DNA from 4 places in the Dongia soli genome. Region 2 is predicted to be linked to each of the others. Evidence: predicted binding sites of a transcription regulator. Region 2 holds the regulator's gene; each other region holds the start of a gene.
What was found. Region 2 encodes PhoB, which activates phosphate uptake and scavenging genes when phosphate is short. Its sites were predicted from a motif close to TNTCATAAAACTGTCA; they were not measured.

Region 1: the regulator PhoB is predicted to act here: its motif matches at 5,078-5,093, upstream of SMD27_RS22260 (RNA degradosome polyphosphate kinase).
Region 3: the regulator PhoB is predicted to act here: its motif matches at 2,833-2,848, upstream of SMD27_RS08405 (Na/Pi cotransporter family protein).
Region 4: the regulator PhoB is predicted to act here: its motif matches at 2,687-2,702, upstream of pstS (phosphate ABC transporter substrate-binding protein PstS).

What each region holds. Positions count from the first base shown of each region.
Region 1 is NZ_JAXCLW010000011.1:50,626-58,566, forward strand. Features, by position in the region: gene wrbA (NAD(P)H:quinone oxidoreductase) at 1-197, opposite strand, end outside; gene SMD27_RS22235 (LysR family transcriptional regulator) at 347-1,291, shown strand; gene SMD27_RS22240 (cytochrome b/b6 domain-containing protein) at 1,305-2,003, shown strand; gene SMD27_RS22245 (c-type cytochrome) at 2,089-2,523, opposite strand; gene SMD27_RS22250 (CYTH and CHAD domain-containing protein) at 2,822-4,381, shown strand; gene SMD27_RS22255 (SixA phosphatase family protein) at 4,399-4,938, opposite strand; gene SMD27_RS22260 (RNA degradosome polyphosphate kinase) at 5,235-7,397, shown strand; gene SMD27_RS22265 (Ppx/GppA family phosphatase) at 7,394-7,941, shown strand, end outside.
Region 2 is NZ_JAXCLW010000001.1:736,549-744,489, forward strand. Features, by position in the region: gene rpe (ribulose-phosphate 3-epimerase) at 1-140, shown strand, start outside; gene SMD27_RS03300 (heparinase II/III family protein) at 155-1,897, shown strand; gene purH (bifunctional phosphoribosylaminoimidazolecarboxamide formyltransferase/IMP cyclohydrolase) at 1,980-3,605, shown strand; gene SMD27_RS03310 (universal stress protein) at 3,680-4,111, opposite strand; gene phoB (phosphate regulon transcriptional regulator PhoB) at 4,456-5,148, opposite strand; gene phoU (phosphate signaling complex protein PhoU) at 5,198-5,911, opposite strand; gene pstB (phosphate ABC transporter ATP-binding protein PstB) at 5,932-6,789, opposite strand; gene pstA (phosphate ABC transporter permease PstA) at 6,806-7,941, opposite strand, start outside.
Region 3 is NZ_JAXCLW010000002.1:409,318-417,258, reverse strand. Features, by position in the region: gene SMD27_RS08415 (WD40/YVTN/BNR-like repeat-containing protein) at 1-550, opposite strand, end outside; gene SMD27_RS08410 (MarR family winged helix-turn-helix transcriptional regulator) at 648-1,094, shown strand; gene SMD27_RS08405 (Na/Pi cotransporter family protein) at 1,116-2,750, opposite strand; gene SMD27_RS08400 (putative 2-aminoethylphosphonate ABC transporter permease subunit) at 2,978-4,717, opposite strand; gene SMD27_RS08395 (putative 2-aminoethylphosphonate ABC transporter ATP-binding protein) at 4,732-5,829, opposite strand; gene SMD27_RS08390 (putative 2-aminoethylphosphonate ABC transporter substrate-binding protein) at 5,923-6,972, opposite strand; gene SMD27_RS08385 (leucyl aminopeptidase) at 7,631-7,941, opposite strand, start outside.
Region 4 is NZ_JAXCLW010000002.1:658,439-666,379, reverse strand. Features, by position in the region: gene pstA (phosphate ABC transporter permease PstA) at 1-352, opposite strand, end outside; gene pstC (phosphate ABC transporter permease subunit PstC) at 354-1,358, opposite strand; gene pstS (phosphate ABC transporter substrate-binding protein PstS) at 1,477-2,499, opposite strand; gene SMD27_RS09565 (DNA-3-methyladenine glycosylase) at 2,788-3,372, opposite strand; gene SMD27_RS09560 (DmpA family aminopeptidase) at 3,381-4,442, opposite strand; gene mazG (nucleoside triphosphate pyrophosphohydrolase) at 4,620-5,441, shown strand; gene SMD27_RS09550 (NAD(P)-dependent oxidoreductase) at 5,603-6,469, opposite strand; gene SMD27_RS09545 (inositol monophosphatase family protein) at 6,489-7,343, opposite strand; gene hflX (GTPase HflX) at 7,340-7,941, opposite strand, start outside.

The sequences.
Region 1 (7,941 bases), on a different contig from region 2:
TCATCAACCGTGGCAACCGGCGCCTTCTGGTCGAGTTTGAAATGCGCCTTTTCGGCAATTTCGGCGGAAACGAGTTCGGGTACGCGCTTGATCGTTACGTCCGTGCCAGCGACCTTGCGGGCGCCTTCCGCAATGGCGTCGGCCATCTTCTCAATGTGGCCATAGCTGGAATAATAAAGAACCAAAATCTTGCTCATGACATCTCTCCTTGGACTCGGCCGGCGCCGCATCTCTCACACATCTCGTTGGACCGGCCTCGACAAAAACCTAAATGGCGCGGGCGCATTTGATAATCAGGAAAGTCCTGATAAGATTGTTCGGAAATTGGATACAATTGGGGACCTCCATGGATCAGGTCGGCGCAATGCGCGCCTTTCGTCAGGTTGTCGACCTCGGCAGCTTCACGGCGGCGGCACACACCTTGGGCCTTTCCAAGGCGGCGGTGAGCAAGCAGATCAGCGATCTTGAAACCTATCTGGGTGCCGCTTTGCTGCATCGGACGACGCGGCGTCTCAATGTGACAGAAGCGGGACGGGCATATTACGACAGTTGCGTGCGCCTGCTTGAGGAGATCGAAGCCGCCGAAGCGGAGGTGCGCAATCTGCAGGCTGAGCCTGCAGGGCGGTTGCGGGTCAGTGCGCCCAACAATTTCGGCCAAGCCGTCTTGGGTCCGCTCATTTGCGAATTGCAGAAACGATATCCGAAACTGGCCGTGCAATTCGAATTGAACGATCGCTTTGTCGATCTGCTGGAGGAGGGCTTCGATGTCGCCATCCGCATTCGGACCACTCTGCCGGATTCGACGCTGATTGCCCGGCGTATCTGTCCGGTCGAACGCATCGTCTGTGCGGCGCCCTCCTATCTGAAGAAGCATGGTTCGCCGAAGGAGCCCCGTGATCTCGCTCATCACAACTGTCTGATCTATACCCTGTCGACATCGCCTTTCGAATGGAGTTTCAATACGCCACAGGGGCATCAGATAGTGCGCGTGGACGGAAATATTCACACTAATAACGGGCAGTTGCTGTTGGACCCGTTGCGTGCGGGGGCAGGAATTGCCTTACTGCCGGCTTTCGTTGTCGGTCCCGATATTGAATCCGGGCGGCTGCGACAGATCCTGCAGAAATTTTCGGTGAATAAACACGACCTATATGTGGTCTATCCCCAGAATCGGCATTTGTCGCCGAAGGTCCGGGTCTTCGTCGATCTGATGGCCGAATGGTTTCAGGATGGCGGTCCGATCGCGTGTCCTGAAAAACCGCGCAAGCCAGTGCGTTCTCATGCCAAATAACGGAAGGGTCCAGATGAAGCCTGACGACATCAATCTCCGATCGGTACCGCTGTGGGATTTGCCCACGCGGCTGTTCCACTGGCTGCTGGTCGCCTGCCTGCTGGCCAGTTGGTATTTGGGCGAGAATGGCCCTTTGCGGCTTCATTACTTGAGCGGGCTGACCATTATCGGGCTTCTCATCTTCCGAATTCTCTGGGGCATCTGCGGCAGTCCATCGGCACGCTTCAGCCAATTTCTCCGTCATCCGCGCGCGGCCTTCAGCTATCTGCGCATGGCGGGGAAACGCCGCCCTTCCTATACCTTCGGCCATAATGCCGCTGGCGGGTTGATGGCCCTCGCTCTGCTCCTGATTGTCGCCTTACAGGCCAGCACGGGACTTTTTTCCAGCGATTTCGAGGATTTCGACGGACCGCTTTACAATCTCGTCCCCGGTCGTGTGAGCGACTTTCTCTCCGATTATCATGAGTTCAATTTTAATCTCATCCTCGCCCTGGCAGGTTTGCATATCGTCGCGATCCTCTTCTACCGTTTCTGGAAGCGGGAGAACTTGGTACGCGCGATGATTACCGGCACGGCGAATTTGCCGGCGGATGTTGTGGAAACTGCGGTTAACGAGGGTCGCGCGACACGCGCGTCCGTGTGGCGTGCTTTGCTGTGTCTGGTCCTTGCAGCGGTAGTGCCGGTCTGGATCTATTTCGCCTTTCCCCTCTAGACGCGTGGGCAAGCCAAGAGCAAAGAAAAAGGCGGCTGGACTCAGCCGCCTTTGAACATCTGCTATAGGCAACCGCCTGAAGCGCTCAGTCCTTCTGGTTCTTGAAGTCCTCGTGACAGGTGCCGCAGACCTTTCCGGTGTTCGTGAACTGCGTTTGGATGGCGCCCATGTCGCTGCCGTTTTGTGCCGCCGCCACAAGCTGAGACGCCTGCGCATTGAGGTTCTTGGCATTGCCTTCGAATTTATCCCACTGTTCCCAGATTACCGGCTTGGCGGCTTCGCCGAGACCGGCTTCCTTGGGAAACCAAGTGGGAATCTTCGCAGAGTTGTTGACGATCTTCTGCGCCTGCGCGGCGATCTCCGCTTTATCGCCGTTATCTGAGATCAGGCCCTTAATAGACTTTAGGGCCTTGCCCATTTCCTTCATGCCGTCTTCGCGGACGTCGGTAACCTTTTCGTCTGCCTGGCTCTTATGTCCCATGTTCGCCGCGCCCAGAATGCCTGCGGCTGCCAGCGTCATAATGAACAGTTTTCGAATATGCATTCGCCAAGTTCTCCCTAATGTGATGTTGTCCCCGGTGGAGATCGCGGTCAGAGTAGACGAGGAATGGTTACAATTTATTCCCGGCGAAAACCAGTATCGCAACATTAGCTAATTTCTTGCGATTTCTGTCATTCTTCTCGCTAGGGGTCCGCCGCAAAATCGGTCAATTTGCCTAAAACAAATCACGAAGATATAGTTTTCTTGAAATAAAAATGTCACTATTAAGCAAATAGATGGCTGTGTAGGTTCTCGCGACGTATCGTACGGGGACGGAATGGCTGACGAGATCGAGCTTAAGTTGACCTTGCCGGAATCGGTAGCTGGCAAGCGGACAACCTACACGCCGGCCAAGATCGCTGCGGCCTTTGACCTTGAGCAAATGCGACCGGCCAGTAATCGGCATTTGCAGAATACCTATTTCGATAGCGAGGACGAGTGGCTGCGGCGTCAGGGCATGGCGCTGCGGATCCGGCGGACTGGACATTATCGTATTCAAACGCTTAAAGCGCCGACCACAAAAGTAACGGGCGCGCAAGCCTATCGCGAGTTCGAGAGCCAGATTGCCGATGATGTGCCCAATCTGGCGCTCGTGCAGGATGCCGAAATCCAGGAACTATGTCGTGATGCCGATCTGGCGGCCCGGCTGCAGCCGGCTTTCACGACGGATTATCGTCGGGCGACTTGGGAAATTGCGCTCGAAAATGCGGTGATCGAACTGGCCTTGGATCGGGGACAAATCATCGTCGGCGACCAACAATTACCAATCCAGGAAGTTGAGCTGGAGTTGAAACAGGGCGACCCGGCAGCCCTGTTTTCTTTTGCCGAGGCGGCGGTTGGACGTTTGCCGTTTCGCCTCGGACATCAAACCAAGGCCGCACGCGGCTACGGATTACGGGCCGGCCATGTGGCAGGACCGGTCAAATCCTCTGGCTTCGATCTGTCGGCGGATTGCGACGTCAGCGAGGCCTTTCATCTGATCGCTGGACATTGCCTGGCGTCCCTGCATGCCAATGAAGCGGCCGTTATACAGAACGAAGATCCCGAAGGCATTCATCAATTTCGCGTCGCTTTGCGGCGCTTTCGCAGCATCGTGCGCGCATATCGCGACTTGATGGATGAAGTCGTTTATCTCCAGCTCTCGGATGATCTGCGCTGGTTGCAGCAGCAATTCGGTCCGGCACGGGATCTGGATGTCTTCATTGCCGAAACGCTGACGGCAATTCATGCGCGCTTTCCCGACCGGGATGCGATCGGGCATTTGCTCGAGGTGGCTAAGAATCGCTGTCATGAGGCCCGCCACCATACTCATAAAACGCTCGACCAGCCGCGCTATGTTGAGATTCAGTTGCGTCTCTATCGCTGGCTTGCCTCGCGCGGTTGGCAGCGGAGTTCTGCGACGGCCAGTCTCAGCACCAGGGCCTCCGATTTCGCCGGTCGGCTATTAAAAAAGCAGCACAAGAAGCTGATGCGTCGTGGGGCTGACGGACGGATCGCGGAAAGCGAGTTGCACGAATTGCGCGTCGCCGGCAAAAAAATGCGATATCTTGGCGACGCCTTTAAGTCGTTCTACAAATCGCGGCCATATAAGGAATATAGCGAAGCGCTTTCCGACATTCAGGACTGTCTCGGAGTCTTGAACGATGCCTTCGTTGGTCAGCGGCTTCTGCCTGATCTATTGGACGATCTGCATGCCGCAGGGACTGTCGACAAGGAACAGATCGAACTTGCACGGGGTATCGTCCTCGGCTGGCAGGCCAGTCGCATCGATGTCAACCTGCAGCAATTCCATCGTATCTGGAAAACCTTCCTGAAGGCCGACCATTACTGGAAGTAGGAGTGACCGAAGTCGCGCTAGATTCCCGCGGCGAGATCCTGAGGAACGACAAAGCGGACGAGCTGGCCATTCCAGGCGCTGACAGTTGTATCGCGAAAGTCGCGCCAGCTTTCGATCGGCAGGTCGATGACGGCCAAAGCCGCCGTGGAAAATTTCCTCTGCATCCTGGTGATCTCGCCTGCATCGCCCTGATTGACCAGCCAGGTGGCAAGATCGCCGATGCCCGGATTGTGGCCGACGATTAAGATACTGTCGGTATCGCCACCATACTCCCGGGCCGTGGACAGCATTTCGCGGGGTGTCGCCATGTAGAGACTGGCCAATTGTTGTCGTCGCGGTTGATGGGGCCAGGCTGCCGAAACCAGGTCCCAGGTTTGCTTGGCTCGGACAGCCGCGGAGCAGAGGACCAGATCGGGGATGAGCCCTTCGGCCATAATATAACGGCCGACCAACGGAGCCGCTTTGATACCGCGTTTTGCCAATGGACGCTCCGCATCCGGGAGGTCCGGCTGATCCCGGGCGGATTTCGCATGACGCAAGAGCATCAGCCTTTTCACGTTTATCCCCTTCCCAGACCAACGACAGTTTACGATACCCAGACCCGCAACATCAGAGTCATCAAGTCTAATCAATATGGGACAGTCCGAGAAAATCTCAAGAAAACTCGGCTCCGTCGGCCTGAAGCCGGGGTGTGAGCTCAATGAAAATGTCATATGATTGCCATACAACTTGGCTATAGGGTCGATCTTTAATTAGACGGCAGCTTAAGCCAGAATGCTTAAAATGGTGCCGGCCAAACCAATATGCCGTCGCGACTGGGCCGTTTCAGCGGTCGGGAGAAAGGGTGGAAGACGTGGACGATTCGCAGCAAATAACCTCCTCGATCGATATCACGTCGCCGCATCGGTTTATTAACCGCGAGTTGTCCTGGCTGGCTTTCAATGAACGCGTCCTGGAAGAAGCGGGGAACAAGGCTCATCCGCTGTTGGAGCGGGTCCGCTTCCTCTCGATCTCGGCCAATAATCTCGACGAATTTTACATGGTTCGGGTGGCCGGCCTCCTGGGTCAGGTCCGGGCAGGTGTCGCGATCACCAGTTCTGACGCTTTGACCCCGGCGCAGCAATTGGCGGCGATCAAGCGTCGCAGCGGCGAGCTGATGCACAATCAGCAGATGTGGTGGCATCAGTTACGCCAGGAGCTGCGCGAAAACGGCATTGCGGTGATTGATCTGGCCGAGCTGACCGCCAGCGAACGCGAATGGCTCGACAGCTATTTTCTGGATCAGATCTTCCCCGTTCTGACGCCGATGGCCATCGATCCCGCGCATCCTTTCCCTTTCATTCCGAACCAGGGTTTCTCGATGGCGCTGGAATTGCGCCAGGCGATCGACGGTAAAATTCTGCGCGCGCTGTTGCCGATGCCGAACCAGTTGCCGCGCTTCATCCGGTTGCCCGGTGGCAATAGCCACAATGTCCGCTTCGTCACCCTGGAAGGCCTGGTCAGTCTCTATCTCGACCATCTCTTCCCCGGTTCCGATGTCATCAGCAAAGGCTTTTTCCGTCTGGTCCGCGACAGCGAAATCGAAATCCTCGAGGAAGCAGAGGATCTGGTCCGCCATTATGAATCCGCCTTGAAGCGTCGCCGCCGGGGAACTGTGATCCGGTTGAAGGTCAATGCGGAAATGCCGGAAGATCTCTTAAGCTTCGTCGTCAACGAATTGGATGTCAGCCGCGAGGACGTTTTTGTGCTCGACGGGTTGCTCGGTCTTGCCAGCGTCTCGAAGCTCATCATCGAGGACAGGCCGGATCTGAAGTTCCAGCCCTTCAATCCACGTTTCCCCGAACGTATTCGCGATGTCGGCGGCGATTGCTTCGCCGCGATCCGGCAGAAGGATATCGTCGTCCATCATCCTTATGAGAGCTTCGATGTCGTCGTGCAGTTCATCCTGCAGGCAGCGCGGGATCCCAATGTCGTCGCCATCAAGCAGACGCTGTACCGGACGAGCGAAGACAGCCCGATTGTCAAAGCGCTGATCGAAGCGGCCGAAGCGGGCAAATCGGTAACGGCGTTGATCGAATTGAAAGCGCGCTTCGATGAAGCAGCGAATATCCGCTGGGCGCGCGATCTGGAACGTGCCGGCGTGCAGGTCGTCTACGGTTTCGTCGCTTTAAAGACCCATGCGAAGGTGTCGATGGTGATGCGCCGCGAAGGCCCGACCTTGCGTACCTATGTGCATTACGGTACCGGCAACTATCATCCGATCACCGCCAAGATCTATACCGATCTCAGCTTCTTCACCAGCGACCCCGGCCTTTGCCATGACGCGGCGCGGCTGTTCAATTACATGACCGGTTACGCCAAACCGCAGCGGACAGAGAAGGTCGCTTTCGCGCCCATGACGTTGCGTCCGACGATCCTGCAATTGATTGAGGATGAAATCGCGCATGTGAGGGCCGGACGTCCCGGTACCATCTGGGTGAAGGTCAATTCGCTGGTCGATCCCGGCCTGATCGATGCGCTCTATCGTGCGAGCCAAGCCGGCGTGCAGATCGAGCTGGTGATTCGCGGCATCTGCTGTTTGCGCCCCGGTATCAAGGGACTTTCCGAGAACATTCACGTGAAGAGCATCATCGGACGCTTCCTCGAACATTCGCGTATTGTCTGTTTTGGTGGTGGGCATCCCTTGCCCTCGCGTGAGGCGAAGGTCTTCATTTCCTCCGCTGACTGGATGCCAAGAAACATGGATAGGCGCCTGGAACTTCTTGTGCCCATTGAGAATCCGACCGTGCATCAGCAGATTCTCGACCAGATCATGATCGCCAATCTGAAAGATAATCTGCAGAGCTGGGCGCTCGATCCTTCGGGTAAGTATCACCGATTGGTGCCTGGCGAAGAGGGCGGTTTCAGCGCGCATACCTATTTCATGACGAATCCTAGCTTGTCAGGCCGCGGGAGTGCGCTTAAGAAGCAGAAACGGGCACCCAAGCTCGATCTGCAACAGAAGGCGATCACTTGATTGCAACACCGCGTGAAGCGGCAGCGATAGCCACGGCATCTTACCCTGGCCGCGTTGCCGTCATCGATATCGGGTCAAATTCCGTTCGCTTGGTGGTTTTCGACAAGCGGTCGCGCTGTCCCGTTCCGATCTTCAACGAAAAAGCGTTGCCTGGACTTGGCCGCGGCGTCGAAAGCAGCGGGCTGCTCAATCCCGAGGGCAAGCGGCTGGCCCTGCTGCATATCAACCGCTTCGTTACTTTGGCGAAGGCGATGAACGTGGTGCAGATCGACTTGGTTGCGACCGCGGCCATGCGCGATGCCAGAGACGGCAAACAATTTGCCGGCGAGATCGAGCGGTTAACGGGCCAGAAGGTGCAGATCATTTCCGGCGAGGAGGAAGCCCGGCTTTCCGCTTTGGGCGTCGTTACCGGCATTCCCGAAGCCGACGGCCTGATGGGCGATCTCGGGGGCGGCAGCGTCGAGCTGGTTCATATCACCAAGGGCAAGATCGGCGAGCAGGTCACCTTACCGCTCGGCCCGCTGCGGCTGGTCGAGGCCACCAA
Region 2 (7,941 bases):
TGGAGGTCGATGGCGGCATCAATGAGGAAACCGCACGGATCGCCATTGCCGCCGGGGCCGATGTTCTGGTCGCCGGCACCGCCACCTTTACCGGCGGCCCCGATGCCTATGCCGGCAACATTGCCCGTTTACGTGGCTGAGTGAGGTCTCCAGCGTGGCGGAAAGCGCAACCAGCGACACGATCCAGAGTCAGCCGCGCCTGCGCAAGGGGAACCAGCGGCCCAAACTGATCGCACCGCGACTGCAGACCATCTTCGCCCTGCCCCGCGATATGCTGGCTTCCCTGGCTTGGCGCAACCTGGCGCAGCCGGTCTATCGCAGCCGGCTCTACAATTGGACCCTCGGCAAGCGCTCCAGCGGCGATCTCACGATCAGTCCGCAGGAACTCTGGCCGGGCGACGAGCAGCTGGGCCTGCATCTGCTGGGCGGTGAATATCGCTGCGGCAGCGAAGTGGTGCGCAACCCCAAGCCGCTCGGCAATCCGATCGGCGTCAGCCTTGAATGGCGGCGTCAGATCAATGCTTTCGAATGGCTGGATCATCTGCGCGCCTGCGGCGGCCCTGCTGCCCGGCAACTGGCCCGGCAGCTGACCCAGCAATGGCTGGAAGAGAATCCAAGCTATGACAGCTTCGCCTGGCGCGGCGACATCCTGGCCGACCGGCTGCGCCGGATACTGCTTAACCAGGGCTTCCTGGAAATCCAGAGCGACGCGTTGTTCCGTTCAGCCCTGCTCTACAGCCTCAACCGGCAGGCAACCCATCTTGCCCGCGCTTTGCCCGATGGATTGGCCGGCAGCTCGCTTCTCAAAGCCGCCATTTCGCTGATGATCGCCGGGGTCATGCTGCCGCAGGGCGATTCCTGGCTACAGCGCGGGCGGAAGATCTTCGCCCAGGAAATCGGCCGACAGATGCTGGCGGATGGCGGCCATGTGGAACGCAGTCCCGGCGTCATGCTGGATCTGCTGCAACGTTTCCTTGATCTGCGTCACGTCCTGACCCTCGCACGCCAGCCGCTGCCCGATCATCTGCAGATCGCCATCGAGAATATCGCCTCGGTCGTCTACATGATGTGCCATGGCGACGGAAAGCTGGCGCTGTTCAACGATACCAGCGAGGAAACGCCGGAACTGCTCGGCGAGGCTTTGTCGCGCGTCGGCGACCGGCTGCGCGATCTCAGTCAATTGCCGCTGACCGGTTATCAGCGGCTGAAGGCCGGCAAGACGATGGTTCTGATGGATTGCGGCGCCCCGCCGCGCCACGGCCTGGACGATCATGCCCATGCCGGCACGCTGGCTTTCGAAATGAGCCACGGCACCCATCGCATCATCGTCAATTGCGGCGCCGCCCATCTCGGCGCCGATGACTGGCGCCAGGTGCAGCGGACGACCGCCGCCCATTCGACCCTGATCGTCGACGACACCAATTCCTCCATGCTGCTGGAGCACGGCGGCATGGCCTTGCGGCCAACCGTCGTCACCAGCCGGCGGGAGGAAACCGAGGGCCAGATCTGGCTCGATACCAGCCATAACGGCTATGACGAATCCTATGGCCTCATCCATCGCCGCCGGCTGTTCCTGGCGGCGGATGGCCATGAGCTGATGGGGGAGGATACGCTGAACGGCAGCGGCGGCAATGCCTTCACCTTGCGCTTCCACCTGCATCCACAGGTCCAGGCCTCGATCACCCAGAACGGCCAGGCCGCTCTGCTGAAAATACCTGGCGCCGGCGGTTGGCGGATGCGCGTCCAGGGCGGCGACATCGCCTTGGCCGAGAGCATCTATATGGGCCAGCGCGGCCAGGTACGCCGCAGCCAGCAATTGGTGGTGCTCGGCATGATCGATAACGACGCCACCCAGATCAAATGGGCGCTGCAAAAGGAAAGCAACGGCAAGAAGTAAGCCGTAGCGCAGGTGACGCGATCGTCCAGCCGCCGCGTTACGCCGCACAATATTCCGCCTTCACGAGAGACGACGACCGATCATGACGACCAGCAAGGACCAACCGCATACCGCTCAGCCGCGCCATGATCCCGCACCGCGCTTGGTGCGCCGGGCGCTGATTTCCGTCTCCGACAAGACCGATCTCATCCCCTTCGCGCGTTTCCTGGCGGACCGCAAGGTCGAGATCCTATCAACCGGCGGATCGGCCAAGGCGATTGCGGCCGCCGGCATCCCGGTCAAGGAAGTCTCGGACCATACCGGCTTTCCGGAAATCATGGATGGCCGGGTCAAGACATTGCATCCCACCATTCACGGCGGCATCCTGGCGCGGCGCGACCTCGATCATCATGTGACGGCGCAGCGCGACCACGGGATCGCCGATATCGATCTCGTCGTGGTCAATCTCTATCCCTTCGAGGCGACAGTTGCCAAAGGTGCCGATCGCGAGACCTGCATCGAAAATATCGATATCGGCGGGCCGGCGATGATTCGCGCCGCCGCCAAGAATCACGATTTCGTCGTCGTGGTCACCGATCCCGCTGATTACGCGCCGGTCATGGCGGAGATGGCGGCCCTCGGCGGCGCGACCAGCCTCGGTCTGCGGCGGCGCTTGGCGCTGGATGCCTATTCCCGCACCGCCGCCTATGACGCGGCGATCAGCGCCTGGATGGCGGAACAGGAACAGCAGGCTTTTCCCAGCCGTTTAACTTTGGCCGGACAGCGCCGCGACACCCTGCGCTATGGCGAGAATCCCCATCAGGCGGCGGCCTTTTATGCCACCGCCGAGCGGCGCCCTGGCATCGCGACGGCGGTGCAGTTGCAGGGCAAGGAACTCAGCTACAACAACCTCAACGACACCGATGCCGCTTATGAATTGGTGGCGGAGTTCGCCCAGCCGGCCATCGCCATCATCAAGCATGCCAATCCCTGTGGCGTCGCCATGGATGACGATCTCGCCACGGCCTATCGGCGCGCTTTCGCCTGCGATACGGTCAGCGCCTTTGGCGGCATCATCGCCGTCAACCGCGCATTGGACGCGGCCACCGCCGAACTCATCAGCCAGGTCTTTTCCGAAGTGATCATCGCGCCCAAAGTGAGCGATGAGGCGCGCGCGGTGTTGGCGAAGAAGAAAAACCTCCGCGTGCTGGAAGCGGGCAGCCTGCCCGATCCGATGGCGCATGGCCTTGCCATCAAGACCCTGGCCGGGGGTTTTCTGGCGCAAAGCCGGGATAATGGCCGCATCGATGAAGCGGCGCTGAAAGTGGTCAGCAAGCGCGTGCCCAGTGTGCGTGAGCTGGCGGATATGCTGTTCGCCATGGCTGTGGCGAAACATGTCAAATCCAATGCCATTATCTATGCCAAGGATGGCGCCACGGTCGGCATCGGCGCCGGCCAGATGAGCCGGGTCGATTCCAGCCGCATCGCCGCCTGGAAAGCGGCGGAAGCGGCCAAGGCTGCCGGCGCGGCGGAGAGCTGGGCCAAGGGATCCGTGGTCGCCTCGGATGCCTTCTTTCCCTTTGCCGATGGTCTGCTGGCGGCCGCCGAAGCCGGGGCAACGGCTGTCATTCAGCCCGGCGGTTCGATGCGCGACGAAGAGGTGATTGCCGCCGCCGACCAAGCCGGCCTCGCCATGGTCTTCACCGGCATGCGGCATTTCCGTCACTGATCAGGCGAGCCACCCTGGTGACTTTGCCAGGCAGTGGGTGCGCCAGGGAGACTGGCGCACCTTTGAACGGGAATTCAGCGAACGACCGTGACCGGGCAATGCGCCTTGGAAATCACATCGGTCGCGACAGAACCGAGAATGATGCGCTCAAGCTCATTGGAAATGCCGGTCGCGATGACAATGTGGTCGTAGCCCTTCTCTTCCGCATAGGAATTGATGGCCGAGGACACTCTGTTACCGGAGACGACGACGGTGTCGAAATCCGCGCCGCCCCGCGCCGCGACGACTTTCGCGGCATTACCAATCTGCTGATGAATTTGCCGCTCCACGGCGCCAAGCAGGACTTCATCCCAAAAATATGTCTTGGCGATACGATCCGCGGGGATCGGGTTAACATGCAATAAAGTCAGTTTCGCACCGGTATCCTTGGCCAGATCGGCCGCACAAGCGGCCGCGCGATCGGCTTCGTGTGATCCATCGACGGCGCAGAGAATTTTCTTCGGCATGACGGCTCCTTCCCAGTTTGCTTAACGGCAGCTTGTCGCTGCTTTCATCAGAATAAACGGATTTTCGCCACAGTAAACACAGGGGTATGCAGGACCGCCGAGGTCTTCGCGGAAAAATATTAACAAGCTTCGCCGAAGAGCCGGCCAGTCACCCTTCCACCGCAACCACTAGTGGCGGATAGCAAATCGGCATGGCTTGCGCCATCCCCAGAAGCGTCAAGCCGCAGCGGGCCATAGCTCCTGTTGGACTATGGGGCATTCTTGCCGCTTTTACGAGGACAAGCGAGACGAGGCGGAAAATGGCCTGGACGGAGGGAGGCGGGGCGACTGGCCGATCGGGACGGTCAGTCTTCCGCATCCAGAGCATAACCGGCGGAGCGCACCGTGCGGACGAGATCGGCCGCACCGTCGATATTGATCGCCTTGCGCAACCGACGGATATGCACGTCCACCGTCCGCGGTTCGACATAGATATCGCGGCCCCAGACCGAATCCAGCAATTGTTCGCGGCTGAACACCCGGCCCTGGTTTTCCATCAGGAACTTCAGCAGACGGAATTCCGTCGGCCCGAGATGGATTTCCCGGCCGGTCCGGCGCACCCGGTGGGTGATCAGATCCATCGTCAGGTCGCGGTAGCTGAGCGTCTCGCCCTGGGGTTGCGGCTTGGCCCGCCGCAACACGGCCCGCACCCGCGCCACCAACTCGCTGGGGCTAAAGGGCTTGGTCACGTAATCGTCGGCGCCCACCTCGAGGCCGCGCAGCTTGTCGGCCTCCTCGCCGCGGGCGGTCAGCATGATGACCGGGGTCAGGCGATGTTCCGGACTGCGGCGGATCTGGCGGCAGATTTCGATCCCGGAGAGGATCGGCAGCATCCAGTCCAGCAGAACCAGATCGGGCCGCTGTTCCTTGATCAGCAACAGCGCTTCTTCGCCATTGCCGGCTTCCAGAACACGGAAGCCTTCGCGTTCGAGGTTGTAGCGCAGCAGGGTTACGAGAGCCGCCTCGTCCTCGACGATGAGGATCAGCGGTTGGGTCATTTGGCCGTTCTGGCCATCGCGCGGTGAATTCATGGGCGGGCGGTTACGATCAGTTGCCGACTGCAACATTTGTTGTATCTCCCTTCGGACGCGATTCATCCAGGCTCTTGCCGTGGACGAGGAAGTAGATGATTTCGGCGATGTTGGTGGCGTGATCGCCGATACGCTCGATGTTCTTGCCGATAAACAGCAGATGCGTGCAGGCGCCGATATTGCGCGGATCTTCCATCATATAGGTCAGAAGCTCGCGGAACAGGCTGTTATACATTTCATCGACGTCTTCATCGCGACGCCAGACTGCCTGGGCGCGATCCGCATCCTTTTCGATATAGGCGTCGAGCACGCCCTTGACGATCTGCTGGGCAATCGCCCCCATGCGCGGGATCGAATTGACCGGCCGTACCGGGCTCTGCTGGTTGAGGATGATCGCACGCTTGGCGATGTTCTTCGCATAATCGCCGATCCGCTCCAGATCGGAGGCGATCTTGATCGCCGCGATCACTTCCCGCAGGTCCTGCGCCATCGGCTGGCGCAGGGCGAGGATGCGCACGGTGAAATTGGCAATCTCCTGTTCGAGGTCGTCGATACGCTTGTCGGATTGCACAACACGCGCCGCCAATTCGCTGTCGCGCTTGATCAGGGCATCGATCGCCGCGCTGAGCTGCGATTCGGCAAGACCGCCCATTTCGGCGATGACCTGGCTGAGATGTTGAAGATCGCTGTCGAAGGATTTGACGATATGATCGGTGCTCTTGGTCGACATACTATTCTCCGCTCCGCCGATCAGCCGAACCGACCGGTGATATAACCCTGGGTACGTTCGTCGCGCGGGCTCGTGAAAATCTGTTCGGTCTCGCCCCATTCCACCAAGTTGCCGAGATGGAAGAAGGCCGTCTTCTGACTGACGCGTGCCGCCTGCTGCATCGAATGGGTGACGATGATGATCGTGTAATTCTCGCGCAATTCATCGATCAGTTCTTCGATCTTCGCCGTCGCGATGGGATCGAGCGCCGAGCAGGGTTCGTCCATCAGAATGACTTCCGGCGACACCGCGATTGCCCGGGCGATACAAAGACGCTGTTGTTGACCGCCCGAAAGGCCGGTGCCCGGCGAATCCAGGCGGTCCTTGACCTCGTTCCACAGTCCTGCACGCTCCAGGCTGCCATGCACGATTTCGTCGAGATCAGCCTTGCTTTGCGACATGCCGTGAATGCGCGGCCCATAGGCCACATTGTCATAGATCGATTTCGGGAAAGGGTTCGGCTTCTGGAATACCATCCCGATCCGCGCCCGCAGCATGACGACGTCGAGCTTGGTCTCATAGATGTTCTCGCCATCCAGAGCGATCGTGCCGGTGACGCGGCAGCCTTCGATAACGTCGTTCATGCGGTTGAGGCAGCGGAGATAGGTCGACTTGCCGCAGCCGGACGGACCGATCAACGCCGTCACCTGGCGCTCGGGGATATCCAGGGCAACATTGAACAGCGCCTGCTTCTGGCCATAGAAGACGCAGACATCCTTGCTGTGGATCTTGGTGGCCTCGCTGGCCGGCGCCCGGCGTTCCTTGCCCGCGGCAGTCATCGGTAGCGCCATGCCATGATGGCCTGAACGCATCACGGTATTCGATGTTGCGTCGTTCATTTCATCTCTCCCACGCCTACCAGCGGCGCTCGAACCGGCGGCGCACGAAAATCGCTGCCGCATTCATGAGGATAAGGAAAACCAGCAGAACCATGATGCCGGCGCTGGTGCGCTCGATGAAAGCGCGCTCGGGGCTGTCGGCCCAGAGATAGACCTGCACCGGTAGCACCGTCGAGGGATCGACGATCGAGCGCGGGACATCGACGATAAAGGCGACCATGCCGATCATCAGCAGCGGCGCGGATTCGCCCAAGGCACGGGCGAGACCGATAATTGCGCCGGTCATGATGCCCGGTGTGGCCAGCGGCAGAACGTGATGCAGCACGACCTGGAGCTGAGAGGCACCGATGCCATAGGCCGCTTCGCGGATGGATGGCGGCACGGCTTTCAGCGCGGTCCGCGTGGCGATGATCACCGTGGGCAGGGTCATCAGCGAGAGAACCAGGCCGCCGACCAGCGGCGCCGATCGCGGCAGGCCGAAAAAGCCGAGAAAAACCGCCAGGCCGAGCAGGCCGAAGACGATCGACGGTACCGCGGCGAGATTGTTGATATTGACCTCGATGATATCGGTGATGCGGTTCTTCGGCGCAAATTCTTCGAGATAGATCGCGCTCATCACACCCAGCGGCAAGGCAAGGACGATCGTGGTGATCATGGTCAGCAGCGAGCCGATCAGCGCGCCCAGGATACCCGCCTGTTCCGGCTCGCGGCTGTCGCCGGAGGTCAGGAAGTCGAGGTTGAAGGCGTAGTGGACACGCCCCCCGGACTGCAATTTGTCGAACCAGCCGAGTTGCTTGTCGCTCAGCACGCGTTCAGCCTCGGGAACGTTGCGGCTGATGCGGCCCTTGTTCAACATATCGAAATCGTCGCCGGCGAGCAGGCTGACCGATTGAGTGGTGCCGATGATCGCGGGATTGGCAAGCACCATCTTCATGAGCTGACGATCGGCGCCATTGCTGATGATGTCATAGAGACGACGACGATCCGTCCGCTCGGTGACATCCGGGAATTGAGCGCTCAAGGCCTTGCGGATCGGCGGCGTGTAATTCGCCGCTTTCAGCACAGCGGGATCGCGCGTGTTCTGTGGGTCGAGCTCTTGGGCATCGAAGGTGATGTCGAGATTGATGCGCGTCTGCATGAAGGCCGAATAGC
Region 3 (7,941 bases), on a different contig from region 2:
CGCGATTACGAGGCTCCCAGGTCGCGCCGCCATCTGCGGTGTAGAAAACACCCGCTGCCGAAATGCCGACCCAAATTTGCTTCTGATCCTCCGGATGCGGAATGAGCGAATGGAGGATGAGACCACCGCCGCCTGGATGCCAATCGGGCCGTGACGGATGCGCGCGCAAGCCGGCGACATGTTCCCAGGAAAGCCCGCCATCGGCGCTGCGGAACAGGCCGGCCGGTTCAACACCGGCATATAAACCATCGCGACCACGCGCCAGGCTCCAGACCGATTTCACGGGCTCCTCGCCGGCGGCATAAGCCAGCCCTTCGCTGGAATGCGTCCAGCTCTCGCCAAGATCCTCGGATTTCCAGACCGCCGGGCCGAACCATTCGTTCCCGCCACCGCCATAAATGACGCCGCGCTCCTCATCGGCAACGACATGATTGATCGGCCAGGTCTCGCAGAAGGGTCCGCGTAATTTCCAGCTTCGGCGGTGCGTGTCGCTTTCGAGGATAAAGGCGCCTTTCTTGGTGCCAAGCAGGATAAGTACCTTCCGCGTCATGAGAGCTCCGTCACTTCGGCAGGTGAACAAACGGCCGTTCAGGCCTGGGCAATCAATAAGGACTGGACTTTTATGTTGATATCAACATTATAGAAGAATGTCAAACCACGATGCGCTTCCCTTTCAGATCACCCTTCAGGTCCGTGATTCCTGCCTTTGCCTTCACGTACAGCGCGCCGCGCGCGCCTTAGCTCGGCGCTTCGACGATGCGCTACGTCCTGTGGGTCTGACCAATGGGCAATTCTCGCTGCTGATGTCCCTCAACCGGCCCAGCCCACCCAGCATGAAGGAAGTTGCCAGCTTGCTGGCGATGGACCGCACCACCCTCACCGCCAATCTGAAACCCCTCGAGCGCCGCCAGTTGGTCACTATAACCGTCGATGATGCCGACCGACGTAGCCGGCTCATGACGCTGACACCTGCCGGCCAAGCCCTGTTGGCGGCGGCCTATCCAATCTGGCAACAGGCGCAGAGTGCTTTGGAGAAACGGCTCGCCGGCACAGATCTGGACCAGCTTCGGGCGGCATTGATCGCCCTGTCCTAGGTCACGCTGTTCGTGAAATGCTCAGCGCAGGCGCGATGGGCTAAGTTCGCCCGCCAGTTCCAGAATTGGCTGCGCCACCAGCGCCAAGTGGCTGTTGATGCGCTTCAGATCTCGCAGGATATCGAGATGCAAGCCGCTGGTGGCGATGCTTTCGATGCGGCCGCTACGTAGGCGCTCAAGATGATTTTCCGCCGCCGTTTTTTCCAGTTCGCGGAATATCTGCTTCTCTGCAAACAGGCGACGGGCCATGCTGAGATCGCTGGACATGAAGACATTCATTGCCAATTCCAGATTCTCGTTGAGGCGCTGATGAATCTCTTCGATCTCGCGCGCTCCCTCCTCGGAAAACTTGAGCGCGTATTTCACCTTCTTGGCGGCCAGTTCCATGAGGCTCTTATCGAGAATATCGCCGATATGCTCGAGATTGGTGATGAAGGAAATGAGATCGATCACGCGCCGATGATCCCTTTCATTCATTACCTCGCGATTGATGCGGGTTAGATAGAGTTTGATCGCCTCGTTCAGCCGATCGATGTGATTGTCCAACGCCGTCACATCTTTGATCAGCTTGCGGTCATCGCTGCGAAAGACGTTCAGCGACATGGTCAGCATCTGACCCAGCAAATCCCCCATCCGCAAGGCTTCGCGAGCCGCATTGGCCAGTGCATCGGGCGGTGATTCCAAGCTGCCCTCATTGAGATAATGCGGCGTCGAGGGGTTATCGGGACGCGCTTGTTGCGGCAAGAACTGAGTCATGGCGCGAGAAACCGGCCCCACCAGCCAAATACCGCAAGCCGCCATGGCAAGATTGAAGACAACGTGAAAATTCAGCGTCTGGCGCAGCCCATCGCTTTGAAAAGCCGCGAGATGCGGCTGCACATAAGGAATAAGCGGCAAAGCGATGATCACGGCGCTCAAGCGGAAGGTCATATTGCCGAACGGCACCCGGCGGGCCTCGGCGGGCTGTGACCAGTTGGCCATGATCGGCATGATGTCGGAGCCGAGGTTGGCGCCCAGTACCATAGCCAAGCCAAGATCGATAGGCACCAGCTGCGCAGTCACGAAGGACGCAATCAGCAGAACGATCGCCAGGCTGGAGGTTGATAGTATGGTCAGCACGGCGCCGAGAATGACACCGAAAACCGGCGCCGACTGCATGGTCTGCATGATCTCCGGCAGGAGCTGCGCGTCACGGATCGGTGCCGCGGCAGCTGTCAGCAATTCGAGCGCCAGGAGGGCGATGCCGAGGCCGACGACGGCACGACCAAGATCCTTCAACTGCGTATTCTGGATCTTGTTGAACATGATCCAGCCGATCAGGATCGCCAGCGGCGACAACCACTGGAGCGGCAAGGTATAAGCCTGGGCAACGAAGCTGGTCCCGATATCGGCGCCAAGCATGATGGCGAGCGCCGCCGACGTGCTGAAGAGACCGCGCGAGGCGAAAGAAGACGCCACGAGACCGGTCGCGCTGCTCGACTGCAGTAGCAGCGAGACGATGAAGCCGGTGCCCATGGCACTGAAACGGTTCGACATCGAATTGCTGAGAAAATGGCGGAGCTGCGTGCCATAAGCGCGCAAGATGCCCGTTCGCACCATGCGCAGCCCCCATAGCAACAGGGCAACAGCCCCAAATAGGTGCAGCAGAAAAACCATTCTTCCTTACCTCTGAACAGTCAGCGCTGCGGACCGCAAGATGTCAATCTTCGCCACTAAATGCCCCACAAGACACCAATATCGTCATGAAAATGTAACATATATTTCCTGACGAGAGGTAAAGTTCGCAATCACGTCATTTAGATGGGGATGAAGGTCGCGAATCGGCAATACGCGATTCGGTTACAAGCGGGAACGCCCAGCCTGGACCCCGGTGTTCTTTCCGGTCATCGCATGCGCCAAGCCTGGCTACGGCGTTGGAGGCGTTTTGCCACCAGTGCCTGAATCCCGCGCAAGACGGCGGAGGTAGCGACGATCGTCATGCCCATGGCGCAGGCTTGCGCCGTATTACCGGCATCCTCCGTATTCAGGGCGGCAATGGACATCAGCTTGGTCTCGCTGGAATAGAGGAAGATCACAGCAGAAACCGTGGTCATCGCATTGACGAAATAATAGATTCCGATATCGACGATGGCCGGCATGCAAACGGGGACCGTGACGCGCCAGAAGGTCTTATAGAATGGCACCTTGAGCGAAGCGGAGACCGCCTCGAATTCGGCATCAACCTGTTTCAGCGCAGTCATCGCCGTCAGATGGCAAACCGTGTAGTAGTGGGTAATCGTATTCACCACCAGAATGGTCATGGTCGTATAGATGAAATTCAACGGATTGTTCGGCGCGTTGAAGAAAAAGATGTAAGCGAGACCCAGGACAACACCGGGCACGGCCAGCGGTATCATGGCGCAAAAATGTATAAGGTTGCGGCCCCAGCGGAAGCCGTTGCTCTTCTCCACCATATATGCGTTGACGAACACAATCGTCGTGCCGATCACGGCAACCAGGGTCGCCATGCGCAGGCTGTTGAAGTAGTCGCCCCATCCGCCGGTACCCAGTGCACCGAAATCATATTTCGACAGGGTCAGGGTCAGATTGTAAGGCCAGAATTTGATCAAGCTGCCGAAGGCGGCCATCCCGAGGATCGCTAGCAAAAACACCGAAACCATCAGGCAAAGCAGCAGAGAGAAACCGTCGACCAGCGACCGCGGCTTCGGCGTCAACGGCACGGCACGTGCCGTCAGCAAAGCCACTTGCTTGCGCTGGACAAGGCGATCTGCGGAGAAGGAGACGACAGCCGGCAACATCAGCATGAGACCGACAACCGCTCCCATATGGAAATTGAACTGGCCGATTACCTGCTTATAAACATCGGTAGCAAGAACGTTGTATTCACCGCCGATCACCTTCGGCACACCGAAATCGGTAAAGACCAAAGTGAAGATAACGAAGCCTGCACTGATAAGGCCATATCTGCAGCCGGGCAGCGTGACGGAAAAGAAAGTTTTCATCGGCTTTGCGCGCAACGCGTCCGCCGCTTCGTAAAGGCGCTGATCTGCCGTGGAAAGTGCAGTCACCAGGATCATCACGGCATGCGGAAAAGCGAAGAACACTTCGCCGATGATGATACCGATCGGCCCGTAGATGCTTTCGCCGAACAACAGCGATTTGAGCACCCCCTGATTGCCGAAGAGATAGACGAGCGCCAGACCGGGCAGCAAGGACGGCGCCAATAAGGGGATGAGCGCGATGGCTTTGAACAGGCCGCGTGCCGGCATACACGACCTAGTCAGGGCATAGGCATAGCCGAAGGCCAAGGCGAGCGTCACAATCGTGCTGATCACCGCCATCGAGACGGTATTTTCCAGCGACTGCGTCAACGCCGGATCCTGGAAATAGGCGACGAAATTCGCCAGGCCGACGAATCCGCCATTGGCGTCCTCAACGGATTTTTTCAGCAGCGCGTAAAGCGGCAGGACCACTGTGAGCATAAAGAAAACGCCGACCAGGACAAGGCACCCGCGCATGATGAAATCATCGCTGCTGGCCTTGGGCCGGATGATAGGCGGCTTCTTGCCTTCCGCGATCTCAGCCCGACGCGCGCGGGGAGCGGTCATCGTCATTTCAGCCATGGTGGTCTCCGCCCTTACCGGTGCTGATCGGATGTGAATAGACGCAACCGATCTTGCGGCAAGGCGACCGACAGACTGCGTCCCGGCGCCAGATCGAGATCACGCATGGCATTGATGGAGAAATCCGCCTGGAAACGGACTGCGTCATCCTGCAGGGCGGACAATTGCGCACGACAGAACGAGCCCAGGAACTCCAGCCCCTCGATACGCGCTTCCAGGACGTTCCCTTGATCGGGACGGATGCCGCGGACCTGCACATCCTCGGGCCGCAGGCAAAGATGGAATTCACCCTTCCCATATTCCGAAGCGTGGGGCACGACGATGTCGATATTGCCGATACGCAATTCGCCGGCACCCGAGGCTGCAGCCTTGAAGAAATTCATCTGACCGACGAAAGATGCCACGAAAGGTGTTGTTGGGGACCGGTAAATTTCTTCGGGCGTGCCGATCTGTTCGATGACGCCGTGGTTCATAACGACGATGCGATCGGCGATAGCCAAAGCCTCTTCCTGGTCATGCGTGACCATGATCGTGGTGATCCCAAGCTGCCGCTGCAAATGCTTCAATTCGGTGCGCAGATGCAGGCGGACACGTGCGTCCAAGGCGGAGAGCGGCTCATCGAGCAGCAGCAGGCCTGGCCACAAGGCAATGGCCCTGGCCAAGGCCACACGTTGCTGCTGGCCGCCCGACAATTGCATCGGATACTTGCGCTCCTGCCCGTCCAGGCCAACCATGCTCAGCAATTCTGCGACGCGGGCCTGCACCTCGCCACGACGCTTGCCGGTATTGACGAGGCCGTAGCCGATATTCTCGGCCACCGTCAGATTGGGAAACAGCGCGTAAGATTGGAAAACGATGCCGAAATCGCGCTTCGATGGCGGCAACGCGGAAATATCCCGCCCCCCCTGCTCTATCCGGCCGCTCGTCTGAATATCAAGACCGGCGATCGCCCTGAGCAACGTGGTCTTGCCGCAACCCGACGGACCAAGGAAGCAAACGAACTCCCCTTCATAAATGTCGAGCGAGATCGATTTCAGCGCCTGGAAGGCGCCGAATGATTTGCTTACGCTGTCGATGTGCAAATAGAGCTTGCGCGCGGAAGCCTCGGCCATCGCTCACCTCTTTCAACAGGAGACGTAGTCGCAATGAGAGCGATCGCGGCCGGATGGCCGCGATCCTTCCCATCGGTTCGCCGTTCGAGCCGATTACTTCGGCGCGTCCTTGGAGCCGTAACGCTTCTGCCATTCGGCGAGAATGCTGTCGCGATGTTCTGCCGCCCAGTAAAAGTCGTTCTTGATCAGCTTGTTGGCCTCATCAGCCGGATAGTTTTCCGGCACTTTGGCTTCGACATCCTTGCGCGCGAGCACTTGGTAGGAGTCGTTATACATCTTGTTCGCCTCGGCACTCGCGGCGAAATCGGCCAGCTTCTTGGCAGCTTCCAGATTCTTGGTGCCCTTCATGATACTGGTGGCTTCCATGTCCCAGCCGATGCCTTCTTTCGGCAGAATGACCTCAATCGGCGCCCCTTGGTTCTTCAACTGGACGCCAGGATAGGCAAAGGAGATGCCGACGACATATTCTCCGGCCGCTGCCGCTTTGCAGGGCTTCGACCCTGAATGCAGATAGGTGGCGATATTCTGGTGGAGCTTATCCATGTAGTCCCAGCCGCCCTTCTCGCCCATCATCTGCAGCCAGGCCGCAACGTCCAAAAAACCGGTACCGGAAGAGCCCGGATTTGGCATGGCGATATGGCCTTTATATTCCGGCTTCAGCAGATCGGCCCAGGACTCCGGCCTCGGCACGCCGGTCTTTTCGCCTTCGACCGTATTATAGCAAAGCGCACCCGCCCAAGCATCCATTCCAACCCAGGTCGGCTTGTCGGTCCGCGTATCCTTGAAGAGATCTTTGATCTGGTCGAAACCTTGTGGCTTGTAGGGCTCCAGCATGCCCTGCTTGTCCAGCAGCATCAGGCTGGTCGCCGCCAGGCCCCAAACGATATCCGCCTGACGGTTATCCTTCTCCGCCAGCAGACGCGCCGTGATGACTCCGGTGGAATCGCGCTGCCATTCGATCTTGATGTCGGGATTGGCCTTCTCGAAGGCCGCCTTGTAAACCGGCAGCTGTTCTTCTTCGAGCGCCGTGTAAACCTTCAGAACCGTTTCAGCTTGCGCGCCCGCGCTGAGAACGGTCAATGCAACCACGGCTCCCAGGGTGAGACCGCCGAGACGGCGGAGAAATAGGTTGGTCGACGTCATGTTTGTTGCCTCCAGATTAAGCGGTGCCTTTGCGGGCGGCCCTAACCTCTTCGAGGACCGGGACACTCCGATGACACTTCTGTTGTGAGTTAATGACATCATCATATTTCACTAGATTGCCACATTTTGCAACACACACCTTCCCATAGAGACAGTTATTGTCCAGTGAACGACGTCTCGTCGCTGATCCGCTATTTTTTAGGCTGATGGGAATTATACACCCGCAGCCGCAAGCCTATTGAGAACTCATTGCCAGGATGAAGGTTTTACAGCCTCAGAATAAAGCATCACGTCGATGCAAGGACACGGCTGCAACGACCAAACCGATCCGGAACACCTCGCTCAAATCCGGGAGCTGACGGAGGAAGAGCCTTCCGATCAGCACCGCAAAGGCCGGCAGAAGCGAAAGGAACAGCGCGAAGCTTGGCGCGGAATTTTGCCATGACCAATCGATCGAAGACATAACGAATGACCGACGACGCCGCGCGGCGCCGCGCCATACTCGACCAATTCTCGCTTAGGGTCAGACGAGGACACCAGTCGTGCCTCGTCGGACCCCACGCATTGCCGCTAATAGGCGATCATCGAGGCTGACAGAAGAAAGGCAGGAGACACTTGATGCATCCCCTGCCCTTCGTCATCAATGAAAAGAGATCGGTTACTTGTCCAGCCCTTCCAAGCCGGCAATATATTGTTCCAGCAGCGCCACACCATGCCCTGTCCCGCCCGCTGGGATCATCGGCTTCTCTTTCGAAATCAGCTCCTTCGAAGCGATATCGAGATGCGCCCAGCTATGACCATCAACGAATTGATGCAGGAGGGCGGCTGCATAAGCGGCATCGGCCTTATCGGCGTCCGGCGCGAACTGACGGAAATCGGCCATCGATGATGTAAGATCCTGCTCATAGGCCGGATCCAACGGCAGACGCCACAGACGCTCGCCGACCAATTGGCCCGCCTCCGAGAGAT
Region 4 (7,941 bases), on a different contig from region 2:
TGAGCAGAATGTCGTTCACGAAGCGAATGGTCTCGCCGAGCTTGCTTTTTCGGGCCCGTTCGGCAAGGAACGTGCCGGCGGCGATGCCAATCGGCGTGCCTAGGATAATACCAACACCAACCATCACAAGACTGCCGAAGATGGCATTGAGCAAGCCACCCTCCTCGCCCGGCGGCGGCGTCATCTCCGTGAAGAGTTTGAGATTGATGGCGCTGGCGCCGTTGATGAAGGTCGTTAGCAGGATCCAGGCCAACCAGAACAGGCCGAACAGCGCTGCCAGCGTGGACAGCCCCATAGCGATCCTGTTTTTGGCATGGCGCCAGCGGAAACGGGATTGACTGACAGCTCTCATCTCACGCTCCCTTCTGGCGTTCGAGGCGCCGCAGCATTAGCTTCGCAGCGGCAAGAACAATGAAAGTGACAATGAACAGCAGGAAGCCGAGCGCGATCAGCGACGAGAGATAGATATCCGAATCCGCTTCGGTGAATTCATTCGCGATTGCCGCGGCAATGGAATTGCCGGGTTCCAGCAACGAGACGCTGAGATTATGCGCATTGCCGAGCACGAAGGTCACCGCCATGGTTTCGCCGAGCGCGCGTCCCAAACCCAACATGATGCCGCCGACCACCGCCGTGCGTGTATAAGGCAAGACCACATCCCAAACCACTTCCCACGTCGTGCAGCCGAGCGCATAGGCCGAATGCTTTAGCGTCACGGGAACAAGCGTGAAAACATCGCGCATGACGGAGGAAATGAAGGGAATGATCATGATGCCGAGAATGATGCCGGTGGTCAGCATGCCGATCCCCATAGGCGCCCCCTGGAACAGAGGGCCGATCACCGGCAGCGGGCCAATGTTGCTATCAAGCCAGGGCTCAACATTATCGGACATGAAGGGAACGAAAACGAACAACCCCCACATGCCGTAGATGATGCTGGGAATGCCGGCGAGAAGTTCGATTGCCGACGCAACCGGTCCACGCATCCAGCGTGGTGCGACTTCCGTCAAAAAGAAAGCAATGCCGAAGCTGACCGGGACTGCGATCAGGATGGCGATGATCGATGTCACCAAGGTACCGTAAATCGGGACAAGTGCAGCGAATTTCTTGCCGACGGCATCCCATTCGGTTCCATAGAAGAAGCGCCAACCGAATGTCTCGAAAGCTAGACGCCCACCCCAGAGCATCGACAGCGCCGCGCCGCTAAGCAAGATCAGCACGAAAAAGGCGGCTGCTGCAATCGACCAGTTGAAGGCCTTGTCGGCTGCCACGTCCTTCCAGGAATGCCGGCTTCTCATCCCCGCGGTATTTTTCTGGGAGGAAACCGGAAGGTCGGCGGCAAGATGATTATTGGCCATGAATATTGCTTTCCGACATCATGCAACGAAGCGGGAGCATCGCAATTCTGAAATGCTTCCGCTTCGCCCGTTATGAAGAGGCCTCGTGATGTGACGCTTAGACGCCAGACAGATTCAATTACTTGAAATCTGCCTTCCAGTAGGTCTCGATCTGGCTGACCAGCTCCTTGGGAAGCGGCACGTAATCGAGCGCAGCGGCCTGCTTTTGGCCATTTTCGAGGGCCCACTTGAAGAAGCTGAAAGCCTGCTTCGAACGCTCGGCATCCTTCGGCTGCTTGTACATCAGCACGAAGGTGGTCGCGGTGATCGGATAAGCCGTTTCACCCGGCGCGTCCGTCATAACCAGATAGAAGTCCTTCGCATTGGTCCAGTCTGCAGTCCCCGCAGCAGCCTGGAAGCTCTTCGCACTCGGGGCGATGAACTTGCCCGCCTTGTTCTGCATCAAGGCATAGGTCATCTTGTTCTGCAGGACATAGGCGTATTCGACATAACCGATCGAACCCTTAATGCGGTTCACGTAAGCAGCCACACCTTCATTGCCCTTGCCGCCGACGCCGGTCGGCCACGAGACGGAGGTGCCTTCGCCCACTTTCGACTGCCAGTCGGCGCTTTCCTTCGAGAGATAGTTGACGAAGTTAAAGGTCGTGCCCGATCCATCCGAACGATGAACGACGGTGATCTTGGTATCCGGGAGCTTCACGCCGGAATTGAGCTTGGCGATTTCCGGGTCGTTCCAGGTCTGGACCTTGCCGAGATAGATATCGGCCAGAACCGAGCCCGACAGCTTGAGCTTGCCAGCAGCAACGCCGGGCAGATTGACGACCGGAACGACGCCACCGATAACCGAAGGAAACTGGCCGAGACCGAGTTGGTTCAGATCGTCCGGCTTCATCGGCATATCAGACGCACCGAAATCAACGGTCGCCGCTTTGATCTGCGCGATACCGCCACCGGAGCCAATCGACTGATAGTTCACTTTGTTGCCGGTGGCCGTGCTGTAGTCAGCCGACCACTTGGACAGGATAGGATAAACAAACGTAGAGCCAGCGCCCGTGATTTCGGCAGCGCTGGCAGTTCCAATCAACGCGATCCCGCACAGCGTCGCTGCGACAGTGTGCGTAATCATCTTCGAATACTTCATTTGTAGAGTTCTCCCAATTCGAACGAATGGCTTGCGGTGGGAGCTCTCACATAGTCCAAACCCTGTTACCCTTTTTTGACGATTCCGTCTTAACTTCGGAATCAGTCTCTCAACCGACGAGCTGCGCTATCAGTGGCGGAGAATGCGTCGTTATCAGCAAGATTGCTGACACACGGGATCTATAGATTGTCAGTTAAGAGACAGATTTACGCTGGTTTTGCTGACGGACAAAATCGCGGTGCGAACCGACAGTCGGCCAAATTGATTCGCATTATCAACGATCGCAGATCAGGCGAAGGGACGACTGAGAAACACCGACCCTGCCATGCCGAAACGCCAAGGAGTTTCGGCTGCACGTGTGATGCCGATGCGAGGCCCGATTACAATGTCGTGGCGCCTGGCACGACGCAGAACGGAAAAAGGTGGCTGATCGAGCGGCTGTCCGTCTTGCACCTTGGTGATGTTCAATGCTTGGCAGACGCGTCCCGGTCCTGAACACAATTTGCGCCGGTCGCGTGTCCCTCGGCGTTCCTCAATCAATTCCAAACCGTCCGTTGGCTCGATTGCGCGAATAAGCACGCCGCTCGCCATCTCGCCGTGTTTGGGAAGACGGCCGCAAACGAAATTCAAGCACCAGTGAATACCGTAAGAGCGATAGACATAAGCATGGCCCGGCGGCCCGAACATCGAGGCATTGCGCGGCGTCCGTCCACCATAACAGTGGGAAGCCGGATCCTCGTGATCATAGGCTTCGGTTTCGACGATGATTCCGCCGCAGCCCGCAAAAAGCAATTTGCAGCCGATCAGTTCTTTCGCGACCGTCACCACCGGACGTGCGAAGAAGGCTTGCGTCAGGGGTTGAGCATCCGGCATCAACCGCCTCACCCTTTATTGAGCGAACGGATGATCGGATCCAACGGCAAAGCCTCGATGCGCGATGGTGTGCGGCGACCCGCATCATAACCCTCTGTCGTCTCGGCGATAAAAAGCGAATTGAGGATCGCTTCCTCGGTCGCCTCGATCGCCGCTTGGAACAAGGGCGACATCCGGTCATTCGGCAAGTCGGCAACTTCAGCAGCGGCCCCGCGGCGCGATGGCGTCCGCCGCACGGCCTCGGCCGTGGAGAAAGCGATGGCATAATCGCCCGAGCCGTTGCTGAGAGCCGATCCGGTTCGCGCGAGACCGGCAAAGCTTCGTTCCGCCAGACGGCCCAGGTTGCGATCGGATAGCGGCGCATCCGTCGCCAGCACGATCATGATCGACCCATCCGTATCAGCCTCGATCTTTGTCAGCTCTGCATAGCGGCGGCCATCGATCCGCAGATCGCCACCATAATTCGATTGAACGAGGACGCCGAGCGTATAGCCGCCCTGCGGGCCGGACAGCCGGCGGGACGACGTGCCGATACCACCTTTGAAACCAAAAGCGACTGTCCCCGTCCCCGCCCCGACCCCGCCTTCAGCCACGGGACCATCGGATGCCTTCTCGATCGCCGCCATGATCTGCTCCACGGTCGGGTGACCGCTGCGAATATCATTGAGCCGGCTGTCGTTGGTTTCACCAACGACCGCATTGACCGATGTCACTGATTCATTGCCAGGCTGGGCGAGCGTCCATTGATTGACGGCTTCGATGGCGCGGCCGACGGCGAGTGTATTGGTCAGGACAATCGGCGTCTCCAGCTCCCCCAGTTCCAAGAGCTGCGTCGCCCCGGCGAGCTTGCCGTAGCCATTGAGCACGGCGAGACCGGCCGGCACCTTGTCTTGAAACAGATTGCCGCTATGAGGCCGGATCGCCGTCGCGCCTGTCCGCAAGCGATCGCCGTCGTATAGCGTGACATGGCCGACCAGCAAACCAGCCACGTCGGTAATGGCATTCAATGGGCCAATTGGCAGGTGCCCCGGCGAAATCGATAGATCGCGGGCTCTGAAACGCTTGATCATCGCGCTGACTTCCTGATCGAAGGTATTATCGTTCGTCTTAATAGATTGCGCGCAGCCCGTCACCACCTCCGAACGCGAAGGTCCGTCGGTTTCCCGAGCCCTATCGAACATTTCATCACCGGGACCGGGCGGCTATAGTCAGCCCCTCTGCGACACGCATTCGAAGGCTCACCAGATATGACCACACCCAGCCCTGCCGCTGCCGCCCTGGACCGGTTGCTCGACATCATGGCCCGCTTGCGGGATCCCCAGAATGGCTGTCCCTGGGATCTCGAACAGAGCTTCGCCACCATTGCCCCCCATACGATCGAGGAAGCTTATGAAGTGGCGGATGCGATCTCGCAAAACGATATGCCGGCACTCAAGGGGGAATTGGGCGATCTGTTATTCCAGGTGGTTTTTTATGCCCAGATGGCCGGGGAAGCAGGCGACTTCGCGATGGTTGACGTTATTAAATCTATCAATAATAAGATGATAGAGCGTCATCCTCATGTATTTTCTGATGAAAAAATCGAGACTTCGCACGCCCAGACGGTGGCTTGGGAGCACCGGAAAGCTGAGGAGCGGGCACGCTTGGCTAAAGCCAGCGGTCGCGAGCCCAGCACGCTGGATGGAGTTGCGCTGGGCCTGCCCGCCTTAATGCGGGCCGATAAGCTGCAAAAGCGCGCCGCCCGCGTCGGCTTCGACTGGCCGGAAACGGCGCAGGTTTTGGACAAGGTGCGAGAAGAGTTGGCGGAGGTCGAAACGGAAATAAAAACGGGCGGCGCAGCCGAGCGTTTGGTCGACGAGATCGGGGATCTGCTGTTCGTTTGCGCCAATCTCGCCCGACACTTGAAGGTCGACCCTGAAGCCGCGCTGCGTCAAGCAAATGGCAAGTTCGAGCGCCGCTTCCGCCGCGTCGAAACGATCCTGGCAGCAGAAGGCAGCTCTCCGGATAAGGCCGATCTCGATCGTATGGAAGCGGCCTGGCAACAAGCCAAGGTAGAAGAACGGCGCTGAGTTAGAAAAACTCAACCACCAGGGTTGTGACCTATCGCGCAGACCTATAAGGTTAGGCCCAGACCCGTTTTTATATTTTAAAGACAGCCGATTACATCGATTTGTTAAACCATAGAAGCCCGCAAAGCGCGGGCTGCGTGTTTTCCCGTGCCGTCTATTGATCAGGGTTTCTGGAGCAGATGGATGAGACTGGAGGTATCCCAGTGGCGACCGCCGCGGGCCTGGATCTGTGCATAAAACTGATCCACCAGCGCGGTAACAGGCAGTCGGGCGCCGTTCCGTGTCGCCTCGTTCAGGCAGATGCCCAGATCTTTGCGCATCCAGTCGACGGCAAAGCCGAATTCGAATTTGCCGTCGGCCATGGTCAAGGCGCGATTCTCCATCTGCCATGACTGTGCCGCCCCTTTGGAGATCACCTCAACCACCTTGGCGATATCCAGCCCTGCCTTCTGGCCGAAATTGACCGCCTCGGACAGGCCCTGAACCAGACCGGCAATGCAGATCTGATTCACCATCTTGGTGAGCTGTCCGCTGCCGACGGGCCCCATCAGGACGCAGGATTTCGCATAGCTATCGATCACCGGCTTGGCCCGATCAAAAGCCGGCTGCTCGCCGCCGACCATGACGGTGAGCTTGCCGTTCTCGGCTCCCGCTTGCCCGCCCGACACGGGCGCATCAAGGAAATTCAGTCCTCGGTCGGCGGCGATGCCGCCCAATTCGCGCGCGACATCGGCTGATGCCGTGGTGTGATCGATGAAAAGACTGTCTTTTGCCATGCCGGCGAAGGCACCATCGGCGCCGATGGTGACGCTTCGCAGATCGTCGTCATTCCCGACACAAGCGAAGACAATCTCCGCATCCCCCGCGGCAGCTTTGGGGGTGGGCACGGCCTTTCCGCCGTGCTCCTTGCTCCATTTCTCGGCTTTGCTGCTGGTGCGATTATAGACCGTCACCTGATGGCCTACTTTGGCCAAATGCCCCGCCATCGGATAGCCCATGACGCCCAGTCCAAGAAACGCCACCTTCATCGTCAACCCCTGTTTATCGTTATCCCGTTGCCATTGCAGCACTGCCGCCCGCCAAGGTTGCCGCAACCTGATGCCAGACTGCCGGCTCGGCCGCCGCCAATACACCCTCAGCCGTGAGGGCATTACTCGCAATGTAATCGCCGCCATTACCAAGATAACCCGCCAGCCCGCCGGATTCATGTACGATCAGCGCCCCGGCGGCGTGATCCCAGGGCATCACGCCGGAGAACAACAGGAAATCGAGATCGCCGGCCAGCAGGCGCAGGTAATCGAGGCCGGCGCAACGCAACGACCGGACCTGATCGATCTTTGCACGCACGGCATTTGCCCGGCGGGCCAGATCCTCTTTACCGCGATGGCCGACGGCAACGACACCGCGCAACTTGCCATCGGTTCGATCAGACAAGGTCCTGTCCTGCGGTGAGCCGAGGATTTCAATACCCTGCCGCGCAACCGCCATGGTGGTCCGCCCATTGATCGGCTCGTGTATCCAGCCGGCCAGAAGCCGGTCACCGCTCACTAAAGCCAGCATCGAGCAGAAATCGGGCTTGCCGGCGGCGAAATTGGCCGTTCCGTCGACTGGATCAATGATCCAGACCGGCTGGTGCTTCCGGAGGAGCCCCATCAGCGAAGGGTCGGCCGCCGCCGCTTCTTCGCCCAGCACAACGGAACCCGGCAGCAGCGACTGCAGCCGCGGCGTCAGGGCCGCTTCGGCCTCTTCATCCGCCACGGTGACAATATCGCCAGGGCCTTTTTCCCGCCACTCCCCCTCTTCCAGACAACGGAAGCGCGGCAGGATCTGTGCCTGTGCGATTTCTGCCATCAACTCGGCGATTTTATGCGGATCGGGAATCTCGATATCGTACACTTTCACGGCAGATGTTTCCCGCCACTCTCCGTCATACCGTTTTTTAATTCGCGGCCATGCATCCGTTCGAACCGTTCAATGTCCGTCGGTGATAACCGCACCATTAATTCAGCGCTTTCATCATTATCTGCCCGCTCCAGCACCTCGCCATGCTTATAGAGCCATGCTACGGCGCCGCCTTGATCGTGACCGAGGTGATAGGTCACCACCAGGCGGTTTGCCGCCAGCTGACGCTCGATCTCGGCTAGCAAGGCGTCGCAACCCTCCCCGGTAACCGCTGAAATCGGCACGAGCGGGGGATCACGCCTCGCCTGGTCTAACAGGCTTTGCCGCTGTTCGGGTTCCATCAAATCAATCTTGTTCAAGACTTCCAGAATGCCTTTGCCGGTTGATGGCAAGACGCCGTCATCGCCGGTGGCCATCTCGATACCGAGGCCGCTCAGCACCTGCTCGACATCCGCTTTCTGCGCTTCGCTCTCTGGATGCGACACGTCCCGAACATGCAGCAAAAGATCCGCCTCCAGCACCTCTTCCAGCGTGGCGCGGAATGCAGCGACCAGCTCGGTCGGCAGATCAGAGATGAAGCCGACCGTATCCGACAGGA